3 regions of the Pseudomonas sp. NPDC090203 genome follow, and region 3 is predicted to be linked to each of the others. Evidence: predicted binding sites of a transcription regulator. Region 3 holds the regulator's gene; each other region holds the start of a gene.

Region 1 (4,854 bases), on a different contig from region 3:
CGCGAAATCGGTGCCGACGAGATTCGTCGTCAACTGCACAACGAGCACATTCTTTCGCTGGAAGAAGAAGCGCGCAAAATCATGCAGCCCCAGGCCCGCGCAGCTGCGCCGGAGCCTGCGCCTTCAGCGCTGGATGCAGCGCCGACACCCGAGGCGCAAAACGCCCCCGCGCCTGCTGCCGAACCGGCCCCGGTCAGCACCGGGGTGATCTCGGAGCCCGTGGTGGTCGAACCGGTTTCGCCGCCTGCAACGGCGCCCGCGCCTGTCGCGCCTGCTCCTGCCGCCGCTGTGCCGAGCACACCTTCCGCCAACGATTCGACACAGCCACCACGAGCCCCATGAGCGAAATCCCGGAAAATGACCAGCAGATGCCGCTGGTCTCGCACCTGACTGAACTGCGTTCGCGCCTGCTGCGTTGTGTGCTGGCGATCTTCGTGATCTTCGGCGCGCTGTTCTACTTCACGCAGAAGATCTACACCTTCGTCTCGGCGCCGCTGCGCAAATTCCTGCCCGAAGGCGCAACGATGATCGCCACCGACGTGGCTTCGCCGTTCCTGACGCCGTTCAAGCTGACGATGATGGTCGCGCTGTTCCTGGCGATGCCGGTGATCCTGTACCAGATCTGGGGCTTCATCGCGCCGGGCCTGTACAAGCACGAAAAGCGCGTGGCGGTGCCGCTGCTGATTTCCAGCATCATTCTGTTCTACGCCGGGATGGCCTTTGCGTATTTCCTGGTGTTTCCGCTGATTTTCCACTTCTTCGCCAGCGTGACGCCCGAGGGCGTGTCGATGATGACGGACATTTCCAGTTACCTGGATTTCGTCATGACTCTGTTCCTGGCCTTTGGCGTGGCGTTCGAGATTCCCGTGGCCGTGGTGCTGCTGGTGTGGATCGGCATCGTCGACGTCAAATACCTGAAGAAGATTCGCCCCTATGTGGTGATCGGTTGCTTCGTGGTCGGCATGATCCTCACGCCGCCCGACATCTTTTCCCAGACGCTGCTGGCGGTGCCCATGTGGCTGCTGTTCGAAATCGGCGTGCTGTGCAGCTCGATGGTCACCAAGCGCGGTGACCACGAAGACGACGAGAACGCCGAGGACAAGCAAGACCAGCCGCCAGCGACCCAGCCGTGAACCTGCTGTTGCTGGAAGAGGCCGACTTCATTTCGGCCGACCGGGTGATCCTGCGCGACCGGCGCCTCAAGCACATGCAAGAGGTGCATCGCTCAGAAGTGGGCGACAGCCTGCGGGTCGGGCGCGTGGGTGGCCTGCTGGGCAGTGCCGAGCTGCTGCGCCTGGAGCCCCGCGAGGCGGAACTGTCGGTCAGCTTCGACCGCGAGCCGCCGGCCAAACTGCCACTGACGCTGGTGCTGGCCCTGCCCCGCCCGAAGATGCTGCGCCGGGTCTTCCAGACCGTGGCGACCATGGGCGTGCCCAGAGTCATTCTGGTCAACAGCTATCGCGTCGAGAAAAGCTTCTGGCAGACCCCGTTCCTCACACCTGCGTCGATTCGCGAAAACCTGATTCTGGGGCTTGAACAGGCCCGGGACAGCGTGCTGCCGGAAATCGTCATCGAGAAACGCTTCAAGCCGTTCGTCGAGGACCGGCTGCCAGCCATCGTGGAAGGCACGCTGGGCCTGGTCGGCCATCCCGGCGACTTTCCCCCATGCCCGCGTGCGGTCGAGCAGCCGGTCACCCTGGCCATTGGCCCCGAAGGCGGCTGGATTCCCTACGAGGTCGAACTGCTGCGCGCATCGGGCCTGAACCCGGTGCAACTGGGCGAGCGCATCCTGCGCGTCGAAACCGCCGTCACCGCCCTCCTCGCACGTCTCTTCTGATCTCGTAGCAGCACGGCTTGCCGGCGGGAGCGGTGTGTCAGTCAACCCATCCGTTACAGACACACCGCTCCCGCCGGCAAGCCGTGCTGCTACGGACAAACTAGACGGCTCCTGCGCCATTTCCGCCCAATGGCGTTGCAGTTCACATTTTGTGTGCCGATAACCCGGCATCGATAAAAACAACGCGCAAGGAATCCACATGTATCGCTGGTTTGCCCAACGTCTCGGGAACGTGAGTGTGAGTCGCAAACTCGCCATCGGCTTCGGCCTGGTGCTGTTGATGACGCTGGTCATTACTGCCACGGGCTGGTCTAGCCTGGGCTCGTTGATCGAGCGCGGCGACAAGCTGGCGAACATCTCGCAGATCAGCGAGCAGACCCTGGACCTGGGCACCGCGCGCATGCGCTACGAAGCCCAGTACAGCGCCGAAGCCGCGACGGGTGTCATGACCGCGCTGGACAAGCTCGACGGCTACCTCAAGAAAGCTCGCGGCAAGATCGTAAGCCCAGGCGACCTGCAACTCCTCGACGGCCAGATCCAGGCCGCCGCCGACTACCGTCGCGCCTTCGACGACATGACCCGCGCCATCGCCGCACGTGAAGCCAGCCGCACCAACCTGGGTGCGACAGCGGACGCCGCGGTCGAGGAAGTCAACAAGATCGAGGAAGCGCTGATCCAGCACGACAACATCCTGCAATTCAACAGCGCGGTGGGCGTCAGCAAGCAGATCCAGCAAGCACGCTTCCAGGTGCGCGGCTACACCTTCAGCGGCAATCCTGACTTCGAGAAGAACGCCAACGCCGCCATCGACGAAGCCATCGTCGGCGTGAACACCCTGGCCGGCGACGTTTCTTCGCAGTACATCCCGCAACTGCAAAAGGCCAACCTGGCACTCAAGGGCTATCGCGCGGCCGTTGGGCAATACCGCGATGCGCAGCAGGTCAGCCGTCAGGCCATGGAAAAAATGGCCGGGCTGGGCCAGCAACTGCGCGACCTCAGCGACCAGCTGACCGCCTCGCAGAACGCCAAGCGCGACGCCGACAGCCAGCAGGCGCAGTCGATGCTCGGCATCGCGACCGTGATCGCCCTGCTGTTTGGCGTGCTGGCCGCATGGGCCATCACCCGCCAGATCACCCTGCCGTTGAAACAGACACTGATTGCCGTGGACCGCGTGGCATCCGGCGACCTGACGCACAACCTCAAGGTCGACCGCCGCGACGAACTGGGCCAGCTGCAAGGCGGCATGCAGCGCATGACCCTGAGCCTGCGCGAGTTGATCGGCGGCATCGGCGACAGCGTCACCCAGATCGCCAGTGCCGCCGAGGAACTGTCGGCGGTGACCGAACAGACCAGCGCCGGGGTCAACAGCCAGAAGGTCGAGACCGATCAGGTCGCCACCGCCATGCATCAGATGACTGCAACCGTGCAGGAAGTGGCGCGCAACGCCGAGGAAGCCTCTGAGGCGGCCGTGGCGGCCGATCAGCAGGCCCGAGAGGGTGACAAGGTGGTCAACGAGGCCATCGCCCAGATCGAGCGCCTGGCTCGCGAGGTGGCCCATTCCACCGAGGCCATGGGCGAACTCAAGCGCGAGAGCGACAAGATCGGCAGCGTGCTGGACGTCATCAAGTCCGTGGCCCAGCAGACCAACCTGTTGGCGCTCAACGCCGCCATCGAAGCTGCTCGCGCTGGCGAAGCCGGTCGCGGCTTTGCGGTGGTGGCCGACGAGGTTCGCAGCCTAGCCCAGCGCACGCACAAATCCACCGAGGAGATCGAAGAGCTGATCCTGGGCCTGCAGAACGGCACGCAACAGGTGGCGTCGATCATGGACAGCAGCCGCGAACTGACGGCCAGCAGCGTGGACCTCACCCGCCGCGCCGGTGGCTCGCTGGAAAGCATTACCCAGACCGTGTCGGCGATCCAGGCCATGAACCAGCAGATCGCTGCGGCCGCCGAACAGCAGAGCGCCACCGCCGAAGAGATCAACCGCAGCGTGCTGAACGTGCGCGACGTGTCTGAACAGACCTCGGCGGCCAGCGAAGAAACGGCGGCGTCGAGCGTGGAGCTGGCGCGGCTGGGTACGCACCTTCAAGGGCTGGTAGGCAAGTTCCGGATCTAACGACCTCCGTTGTAGGAGCGCGCTTGCCCGCGAAGGCGGTGTGTCATTATACATTTTGGTGGCTGACACACTGTGGTCGCGGGCAAGCGCGCTCCTACAGGGCGTTTCTGTCAGAGATGGGTTGATTGACACACCGCTCCCGCCGGCAAGCCGTGCTGCTACGAAAGCTTTTGTGAACTGCCTCACCCCCTTCATCGCTTCGGAAATCTCCTACACCCTCCTCAGGTCATGAGCCCGGCCACCCTGCCGATGCGCGTTTATCGCACATCCGCAGGAGACGCATCATGCTGCAAGGAATCAACCAGGCGCTGGCCAACAGCAGCGTCAAGCTCAAGCTCTCGCTGGGTTTCGGCCTGGTGCTGGTACTCACACTGGCGATCACGGTGACCGGCTGGCTCGGGCTGGACACCATGATCGTGCGCTCCGAATCCCTCAGCGCCATCGCCCAGCTCAGCGCCCTGACCAAGGACCTGCGGGCCGAGCGGATCATCTTTCGCATCGAAAACACGCCCGAGAGCGCAAGCCGGGTTTCCGCGCGCATCAGTGAAATCGAAGCGCACCTCAAGGGCCTGCGGGACGATGACAACCCCGCCGACGTGCTGCAGATGCTCAACAAGCAGAGCGAAGACGCACGCTCCCTGGGCAGCACGTTCGCCAATCTGGGGCAGTTGCTGCAGAGCCGGGATGACTCACGGATGCAGATGAAAAGCCTGTCGGAAACTGTCATCACCGCAGTCGATCAGGTCGAGGCCGATGTGCTCAAGGCCGTCAGCGAGGAACAGGGCAACACAGAGAAGCTCGACGAGTTCACCAATATCCTGCAACTGCGTCGGTACATGCAGGCGGCCCTTTCCGCCTCCCAGGCCTACCTGTACAGCGGCCAGGAGACGTTCGAGGCGGC
Region 2 (4,854 bases), on a different contig from region 3:
ACTCAAAACAAAGCTATGATTCATCATCGTCAGCATAAGTAAATCTTTGCCATGCAACGGCTCAACCTTACCCATCTGCACAGCTTCGCCATGGTTATCCGCCACGGCAGCTTTTCTGCCGCCGCCGAGCGCCTGAACCTGACTCAACCCGCCGTCAGCCTGCACATCCGCCAGTTGGAGGAGCGTCTGAACCTGCGCCTGATCGAGCGCGTGGCCAAACGCATCAAGCCCACCTCTGCGGGCAGCACGTTGCTGACGCACATTGGCCGCATCGATGCGGTGGTCGAAGACGCGTTGCTTGACCTGTCCAGCCATGCTCAGGGTGTCGCCGGTCAGGTCGCCATCGGCACCGGTGCCACGGCCTGCATTCATCTGCTGCCACCGATCCTGCAGCAACTGCGGCGCCAGTTTCCGGCGCTCGACGTGCGCGTCAGCACCGGCAATACCGATGGCATCCTGCGTGCGGTGGAGGAAAACCGCCTGGACCTGGCGCTGGTCACCCTCCCCGCATCGGGCCGCAGCCTGTCGATCACGCCGCTGCTGGATGATGAGTTCGTCGCCATATTCAGCGCCGAGCACCACGCGGTGCCTGACGTCATCACGCCTCAAGCGCTGATCGAACTGCCGCTGGTGGTATTCGAGGCTGGCAGCAGCACGCGGCTGCTGATCGATGAGTGGTATCTGCATGCCGGTTTACGGATCAAACCGGTGATGGAGCTGGGCAGCATCGAGGCCATCAAGGAAATGGTCGGCGCAGGCCTGGGCTACAGCATCGTGCCGCGCATGTCGGTGGCCGGGGAACATCATCGCCGGGGGCTGCGTGTCATGCCGCTGCAGCCGCCGCTGCGGCGCACGCTGGGAGTCGTCTTGCGCCAGGACAAACCGCTGGGCAAGGCACTGCGTCAGGTTCTCGAAGCCTTGCAGACGCTCAAGGGCTGATTGGGTTTAGAATGCCGCCCCTTCTTCACAGCCGACCTGCCGCCACCCGATGAATGCCGACGCCCTGAACACCCTCAATCAGCACCTGCTGACTGCCCTCGCCACCGCCCCCGCTGAAACCCGTCGCCTGTTTCACGGCCGTGGCCGCCGCTGGCCGGGGCTGGAACAACTGACCGTAGACTGGATGCAGGGCGTGGTGCTGGTGTCGCTGTTCAAGGAACCGGCAGCCGATGAGCTGGCGGCCTTGAAGCGGTTGCTCGATGAGCTGTGCCAGTCGCCGCAGTGGATCGGCAGCCAGGCCCATACCTTGTTGCTGCAACATCGCTACCTGCCCGACAGCCTCACCGAAGCGCTGCGGGGCGAGATGTCGGACGAATGGGCGCTGACCGAAGGCGGCCTGCGGTACTGGGTGGATTTCGGCCGCAAGCAGAACACCGGGCTGTTTTTGGACATGCGCTATGGCCGCGACTGGGTGCGAGCCAATGCCTCTGGCAAGCGCATCCTCAACCTGTTCGCCTATACCTGCGGTTTCTCCGTGGCGGCGGTCGAAGGCGGCGCGGATTTCGTGGTCAACCTGGACATGTCCCGCGCGGCCTTGAGTCGCGGCCGGGACAACCACCGCCTGAACGGCCATGACCTGGGCAAGGTGAGTTTTCTCGGCCATGAGCTGTTCAAGTCATGGGGCAAGGTCAAGAGCGGCGGGCCGTACGATCTGGTGATCATCGACCCGCCGTCGTTTCAGAAAGGCAGTTTTTTGCTGACCAAGGATTACCAGCGTGTACTGAGAAAGCTGCCGGAGTTGCTGACCGCAGACGGTTGCGTGCTCGCCTGCATGAACGATCCGGCATTGGGTGCCGATTTTCTGATTGAAAGCATGGGGCGTGAGGCGCCGGGGTTGCGCTTTGAACAACGCCTGGAGAACCCTCCTGAGTTTGCCGATGCCGAACCCGGCGGCGGCCTCAAGGCCCTGGTTTTCCGCCAGGCACCAAACCTGTAGGAGCGCGCTTGCCCGCGAACGCGCCAGACCTGGCACCGAGGTTGTCTGACCTGACGCTGTCGCGGGCAAGCGCGCTCCTACAGGGTTTACGCGGACCGTAGCAGCACGGCTTGCCGGCGGGGGCGGCCTCAGGATCGATCCCGCCGGCAAGCCGTGCTGCTACGTGATGATCCCCTCCGTAAACTCAGGCGCTGAGCCGGGAGATTACGTCGTTCAACCCCACTGACAGTTCGTGCAGGTCTTGGCTTGCAGTCTGCGTGCGCTGCACGTTGTTCTGGTTGGTGGTGGCGATCGCGGTGATTTCCGTCAGGTTGCGCGAGATGTCTTCGGCCACCGAGGTCTGTTCCTCGGCTGCGGTGGCGATCTGGCGGTTCATGTCACGGATGGCTTCGACCGCCGTGGTGATGCGTTGCAGGGACGAGCCCGCCAGGGTCACTTGCTCCACGCTTTCCTGGCTGCGTGCCTGGCCGTTTTCGATGGCCTGAGCGGCATCGATGGCGCCGGTCTGCACCGAGTTGATGATCTGATTGATCTCCGCCGTGGACGCCGCGGTGCGCTGGGCCAAGGTGCGTACTTCGTCGGCCACGACAGCAAAGCCACGCCCGGCATCACCGGCACGGGCCGCTTCGATGGCCGCGTTGAGGGCCAGCAGGTTGGTCTGCTCGGCAATCCCGTGAATCACTTCCAGCACTTTGCCGATACGGCCGCTGTCACTTTCCAGACGGCGAATGACCTCAGCAGTGTTGCTGATTTCAGTGCGCATGCGGGTGATCGAGGTGATGGTCGCGCTCATCACCTTGCCGCCGTCCTGGGAGCTGCGGTCCGCTTCATCGGCGGCATTGGCCGCCTGGGCTGCATGGCGGGCGACTTCCTGGGCGGTGGCCGACATCTCGGTCATGGCGGTGGCCACCTGGTCGGTACGCTCGAACTGCTCGTGGGTGCCCTGGGCCATCAACGCCGCGATGGCCTTGAGCTCGCCGCCGGCGCTGTCCAGATCAGTGGTGCTGCGCTTGAGACGCGTGAAGGTGTCGGCGAGGAAATCACGCAACACGTTGGCGGCGACAGCCAGACGCCCCAGTTCATCCTGACGCGTGACGTTGACCCGATCACTGAAGCGGCCCTGGCTCAATTGCGCGACGTATTCGATCAGCATGCTGATGGGGCCGACGATATTGCGGTTGACCATCCACAGGGTCAGCCAGCCCACCAGCAAGGCTGAAGCCAGCATCACCAGCGTACCGATGAGGATGGTCTGGTCGGCGGTGCTGCTGATGACCGCAGACTGCTGATCGCTCTGCTTGCGCAGGTTGGTCACCAGCTCGCTCATCTGCTCGCTGGCCGCGCGATCGACGCCCTTGACCGCCTGGTCCCCCGCCACCGGATCGCCGCTGGCAGCGACGAACGCATCGCGGCCTTTGCGGTAGGCCACGCCCAACGCGCGGTGTTCCTCGCGCAGTTTGTCTACCTGGGATCGGGTCGCCGAATCCAGGCCTTTCATGGCGCTCAGGCTGCCCAGCGCATCCTGCACCAGACGCTCCTGATCCTCGAACTGGCCCCAGAACTTGTCGCGGTCAGCCGCCTGCTTGCCGCGCAGCAAGACGTTCTTCCACTCCTGGACCTGAATCTTGAATTGAAGGTTGGCCTGATCGACCAGTTGCGACGCACGCAGCGGACCTTCCAGCAACCCGCGATAAGCCTGCACGTTGCTGGACAGGAACTGGAAGCACGCCAGCGCGATCAGCAGCACCAGCACCAGGCTGCCGCTGAGCAGCGCCAGAATCTGCAATTTGAGGGATTTGGACATACGGGGAATCTCGTCAGGGAGGACAGCCTCGGGAATGGCCCGAAGGTTTGCATGCGTGTCACTTCCCTGTGCCTGGGTCTGACATCACGTCAAACCACAGGGCTTACGCACAAGCATCGGCTCTGGGACGGGGTTCTTGAGTGTGTATCGAACAGATCCGACAGGTGGTCGCAACCCTGTAGGAGCGCGCTTGCCCGCGACCGCGTCAGACCTGCCACCGATGTTGTCTGACTTGACGCTGTCGCGGGCAAGCGCGCTCCTACGGGATCAATCGCTCCACGCCACCTGACACTCTTTCAGATAATCGATGAACGCCCGCAAGCGCAGCGGCACGTGCCGGTTGCTGGGATAGAGCAAGGTGAACGGCCGTGAGCGCCCGGCATTGGCCTTGAGCACTTCAACCAACGTGCCATCGCGCAGCTCTTTCTCCACCACGAACCGATAGGCCTGAAACAAGCCTGCCCCGCTTTTGGCGAGAGTCACGCCTCCCAGCACGTCGTCGGAACAGCAATAACCGCCTTCGGCCAGGATGTCCCGCAGTTGGCCGTTCTCCTGAAACAGCCAGGGGATGCGTCGGCCATTGCTCGGCAGCTCATACTGGATGCAGTCATGGTCGGCCAGATCGTCCAGCGTCTGCGGGGTGCCTGCGCGTTTCAGGTAATCGGGCGTGGCCACCAGCACCAGCGCGCCATCTTCCAGTTTGCGAGCGATCAGCGTCGAGTCCGGCTGGGTGCGCACGCGGATCGCCATGTCGTAGCCCTCGGCCACGAAGTCGATGTTGCGATTGCTCAGGTTGATATCGACCGTCACCTCGGGGTAACGGCGCCGAAATTCAGGCAACAGCGGGAGGATGCGGTGATGGCCGTAGGTGGTGGGGATGCTCATGCGCAGCGTCCCGGAGGGCTTGAGCTGCTGGCCCGAGACCTGACGCTCGGCCTCGATCAGTTGCGCGAGGGCCTGGTTGCACTGCTCGAAGTACAGCCGGCCACTGTCGGTCAGGCGAATGCTGCGGGTGGTGCGCACGAACATCCGCACGCCCAGACGCTCTTCCAGCCGGGAGATCGAGCGGCTGACCGCCGCAGGCGTGACGCCAGCAGCCAGGGCGGCCGCGGTA
Region 3 (4,854 bases):
TTATCCGGATCGCGAGCTGGCGATCAACCCGGGTCAGGTATTTGGCAGCCTCAACGGCATCAATGCCAAAGACCCGGCGTTTGGCCTCGAGGCCGTCTGGATCGAAATCAGCCAGCGCGCCCAGGCGCAATCGCTGGGTTATACGGTGGTGGACGCCAGTACGGTAGTGGCCACTCACCTGAACCAGATTCTCTACAAACACTCACATGAATTGATCGGTCACGAAGAAGTCCAGCAATTGATGACGTTGCTGGCCAAAAGCTCGCCCAAACTGGCCGAGGAGCTGGTCCCTGGCGTGCTGTCGCTGTCGGCTTTGCTCAAGGTGCTGCAGGCGCTGCTGGCCGAGCAGGTTCCGGTGCGCGACATCCGCAGCATTGCCGAAGCCATCGCCAACAATGCCGCCCGGAGTCAAGATACCGCCGCGCTGGTGGCCGCCGTACGGGTCGGATTGTCCCGCGCAATCGTGCAAAGCATTGTCGGCATTGAGCCGGAGCTGCCTGTTATCACCCTGGAGCCAAGGTTGGAACAGATATTGCTCAATAGTCTGCAGAAGGCAGGTCAGGGTCAGGAAGAAGGCGTTCTGCTCGAACCGAGTATGGCTGAGAAACTTCAGCGCTCGTTGATCGAAGCGGCGCAGCGTCAGGAGATGCAGGGTCAGCCGGTAATTTTGTTGGTCGCAGGTCCGGTTCGCGCCATGTTGTCCCGCTTTGGACGCCTGGCGGTTCCGAACATGCATGTTTTGGCTTATCAGGAAATTCCTGACAATAAGCAAGTCACCATCGTAGCGACTGTCGGGCCGAACGGCTGAGGTAGTGAGTCATGCAAGTTAAGCGTTTTTTCGCCGCCGATATGCGTCAAGCCATGAAACTGGTTCGTGATGAGCTGGGCGCTGAAGCCGCCATCATCGGCAACCGGCGGATTGCCGGTGGCGTCGAGCTGACAGCCGCGCTGGACTACAAACTGTCTGCGCTGGCCCCGCGTGTGCCCAACGTCGAGCTCGAGGACGAGCTGCGCAAGACTCAGTCGCGCATCGTGACCGCACAGGCGGAGCTGACCAGCCGCAGCGAACTGGACACCGTCGCCAATCGCCAGCTGTTCGCAGGCATCGCCATGGACGACAGCAACAAGCAGATCGAGCCGACCCTGGACGAGCCGTTCCGCCCATCGATCCATGCCGCGATCGCGGCTGATCGTGCAGAGCGTGCCGAGCGTGCGGCGGCCGAGCCTGGCATCAGCCAGCGCGCCTACGAGTCGATGCGTTCGGAATTGAACGGCCTGCGTGAACTGCTGGAAGTCCAGCTCGGTTCGCTGGCCTGGAATCAACTGCAAGGCAGCCGCCCGCAACAGGCCAACCTGTGGCGTCGCCTGCAACGTGTTGGCCTGTCCGGCCCGCTGTCCCGTGACCTGCTGAACATGGTCCCGGACGTCGACGACCAGCCCCACGCCTGGCGCATGTTGCTGGCGCACCTGGCGCGCATGATCGTCACGCCCGACGTCGAGCCGCTCGAAGAGGGCGGGGTGATTGCCATGGTCGGACCTGCCGGAATGGGCAAGACCACCACACTGGCAAAACTTGCGGCGCGATATGTGTTGAAATACGGCGCGCAAAATATCGCGCTGGTGAGCATGGACAGCTTCCGTATCGGTGCCCAGGAGCAACTCAAGACGCTGGGCCGCATTCTCAATGTGCCGGTGACCCACGTCGATCCGGGCCAGTCCCTGGCTCAGGCGCTGGAGCCGCTGCTGCGCAAGCGCGTGGTGTTGATCGACACCGCAGGCCTGCAAGCCAGCGATCCTGCACTGCGTCTGCAGCTGGAAAGCCTGGCGGGCCGCGGCATCAAGGCGCGCAACTACCTGGTCCTGGCCACAACCAGCCAGAAGCAGGTGTTGACCGCCGCGTACCACAGTTACAAACGTTGCGGCCTGGCCGGGTGCATCCTGACCAAGCTGGACGAAACCGCAAGCCTGGGCGAAGTGCTCAGCCTTGCCGTGACACACGAGTTGCCCGTGGCCTATCTCACCGATGGCCCACGGATACCGGATGATCTGCATCTGCCACGTCGCCATCAGCTTGTAAGCCGGGCGGTGAGTGTTCAGATGCAGGAGGAGCCTAGCGAGGAAGCGATGGCGGATATGTTTGCGGATCTTTATCACAGCCCCGGCAAACGCGCGGGCTAGGTTAAGGAAAATGACATTGGAAAATACCTGCATCGATGGTCTGCCAGGCATTGTTCAGTCACTGAACGTGCAGCCCGAAATGTGGCTTAGGTCTAAGCAAGACAAGGTAAAAAATTAACATGGGCAGCATGCATCCCGTTCAGGTTATTGCGGTGACTGGTGGCAAAGGTGGCGTAGGCAAGACCAACGTGTCAGTGAACCTTTCGCTGGCACTGGCCGAGCTAGGGCGTCGCGTGATGTTGCTGGACGCCGATCTGGGTCTGGCCAACGTCGACGTATTGTTGGGCTTGACCCCTAAACGCACCCTGGCCGACGTCATCGAAGGCCGCTGCGAACTGCGCGATGTCCTGTTGCAGGGGCCTGGCGGTGTGCGCATCGTGCCGGCGGCGTCCGGCACTCAGAGCATGGTCCAGTTGACCCCGGCCCAGCATGCCGGCCTGATTCAGGCATTCAGCGACATCGGCGACAACCTGGACGTGCTGGTGATCGACACCGCCGCCGGGATTGGCGAATCGGTCGTCAGCTTCGTGCGCGCGGCGCAGGAAGTGTTGCTGGTGGTCTGCGACGAGCCGACTTCGATCACTGACGCCTACGCGCTGATCAAGCTGCTCAACCGCGACTACGGCATGAACCGCTTCCGCGTGCTGGCCAACATGGCCCAGAGCCCGCAGGAAGGGCGCAACCTGTTCGCCAAGCTGACCAAGGTCACCGACCGCTTCCTGGACGTCGCGCTGCAATATGTGGGCGCCGTGCCGTACGACGAGTGCGTGCGCAAGGCGGTGCAGAAGCAGCGCGCGGTGTACGAAGCGTTTCCCCGTTCCAAATGTGCGCTGGCGTTCAAGGCCATCGCGCAGAAAGTCGATACCTGGCCGCTGCCGGCGAACCCGCGTGGCCACCTGGAATTTTTCGTTGAGCGCCTGGTTCATCAGACCAGTGCAGGGCCAGTGTCATGACTGCAAGTGGCTATCGCATGTACAGCAAATCATCCAGAGATTCCCAGTACGAGCTCATCGAGCGCTATGCCCCGTTGGTCAAGCGTATCGCCTACCACTTGCTGGCGCGTCTGCCGGCCAGCGTGCAGGTCGAGGACTTGATCCAGGCGGGGATGATCGGCCTGCTCGAAGTGTCGACCAAATACGACTCCACCAAGGGTGCGAGCTTCGAGACCTACGCCGGCATCCGCATTCGCGGCGCGATGCTCGACGAAGTGCGCAAGGGTGACTGGGCGCCACGCTCGGTTCACCGCAACACGCGCATGGTCAGCGACGCGATTCGTGCCATTGAAGCAAAAACCGGCCGTGACGCTAAAGATCACGAGGTTGCTGCCGAACTTCAATTGAGCCTGGACGATTACTACGGGATTCTGAACGATACCTTGGGCAGCCGCCTGTTCAGCTTCGACGACCTTTTGCAGGACGGCGAGCATGAAGGGCTGCACGAGGACGGCGCGAGCCAGTCGCTGGAACCCTCGCGCGATCTCGAAGACGAGCGCTTCCAGAGCGCGCTGGCCGATGCCATCGCCAACCTGCCCGAGCGTGAACGCCTGGTGCTGGCGCTGTACTACGACGAAGAGCTGAACCTCAAGGAAATCGGTGAGGTCCTGGGTGTCAGCGAATCCCGTGTCAGCCAGCTGCACAGCCAGTGCGCCGCACGTCTGCGGGGCCGGCTGGGTGAGTGGCGCGCACGTTGATTGATTGAACGCAGGCTTTCGGGGCTGCGGATGGTATGTAAAACCGGCTGTGCAAGATGTTGTGTGGGCATCATGAGACAAGGCAGGAGCCGGTCGGATCGGGTCTTTGAAGATCCGCTCTGCTGCGCGCGTGACCTGCCGATTCGTCAGACCCGTCACTGTTATTCGTAGAAGCCGCTCGCCGGTATTGATTGAACGCGCGTCCAGGTGCTGGGCGCGTTAAAGACTGCTTGGAGGTCGAATTGGACAAGAACATGAAAATCCTCATCGTTGATGACTTCTCAACGATGCGGCGGATCATAAAAAACCTGTTGCGTGACCTTGGGTTCACCAACACGGCCGAAGCAGATGACGGTACCACCGCATTGCCGATGTTACAGGCTGGCGGTTTCGATTTCCTGGTCACGGACTGGAACATGCCGGGCATGTCGGGCATCGACCTGCTGCGCCAGGTGCGTGCCGATGAACGCCTGCGCCACATGCCGGTGCTGATGGTCACTGCCGAAGCCAAGCGCGAGCAGATCATCGAGGCTGCCCAGGCCGGTGTTAACGGTTACGTCGTGAAGCCATTCACAGCCCAAGTGCTCAAAGAGAAGATCGAAAAGATATTCGAGCGCGTCAATAGCTGATGTCCGCTGCGAGGGCGCTATGGATCCTAAAGATTCGACAATGGGTGACTTCGAGTCGACCCTGAAGAAACACGCACAAGAGCTCGTCACCAGCCTTGAAAAAGGCAAGTTCGGCGACGCCGTGCAACTTATCCATGAGCTTAACCAGACTCGCGATCGCGGGTTGTATCAGGAAGTGGGCAAGCTGACGCGCGAGTTGCACAGCGCGATCGTCAACTTCCAGATCGACCCGCACATGCCGCAAGCCGAGGAAGTGTCCCAGATCACTGACGCCACCGAGCGCCTGTCCTATGTGGTCAGGCTCACGGAAGGTGCGGCCAACCGCACCATGGACCTGGTGGAGCAGAGCACGCCGTT

Evidence for each region. Region 3 encodes FliA, which starts transcription of late flagellar genes. Its sites were predicted from a motif close to CTAAAGTTTNNNNNNNNNNNGCCGNTAA; they were not measured.
Region 1: a site for FliA is predicted at 1,973-2,000, ahead of ACIPO9_RS04860 (methyl-accepting chemotaxis protein). Genes of this name have one in related genera too.
Region 2: a site for FliA is predicted at 3,854-3,881, ahead of ACIPO9_RS11270 (methyl-accepting chemotaxis protein). Genes of this name have one in related genera too.

What each region holds. Positions count from the first base shown of each region.
Region 1 covers NZ_JBIVCV010000002.1:437,164-442,017, reverse strand. The annotation lists gene tatB (Sec-independent protein translocase protein TatB) at 1-342, shown strand, start outside; gene tatC (twin-arginine translocase subunit TatC) at 339-1,133, shown strand; gene ACIPO9_RS04865 (16S rRNA (uracil(1498)-N(3))-methyltransferase) at 1,130-1,837, shown strand; gene ACIPO9_RS04860 (methyl-accepting chemotaxis protein) at 2,118-3,953, shown strand; partial or broken gene ACIPO9_RS04855 (methyl-accepting chemotaxis protein) at 4,238-4,854, shown strand, end outside.
Region 2 covers NZ_JBIVCV010000005.1:283,545-288,398, reverse strand. The annotation lists gene ACIPO9_RS11280 (LysR family transcriptional regulator) at 52-939, shown strand; gene ACIPO9_RS11275 (class I SAM-dependent methyltransferase) at 989-1,936, shown strand; gene ACIPO9_RS11270 (methyl-accepting chemotaxis protein) at 2,121-3,740, opposite strand; gene ACIPO9_RS11265 (LysR family transcriptional regulator) at 4,008-4,854, opposite strand, start outside.
Region 3 covers NZ_JBIVCV010000006.1:295,402-300,255, reverse strand. The annotation lists gene flhA (flagellar biosynthesis protein FlhA) at 1-808, shown strand, start outside; gene flhF (flagellar biosynthesis protein FlhF) at 820-2,178, shown strand; gene fleN (flagellar synthesis regulator FleN) at 2,298-3,131, shown strand; gene fliA (RNA polymerase sigma factor FliA) at 3,128-3,868, shown strand; gene ACIPO9_RS13110 (chemotaxis response regulator CheY) at 4,123-4,497, shown strand; gene ACIPO9_RS13105 (protein phosphatase CheZ) at 4,517-4,854, shown strand, end outside.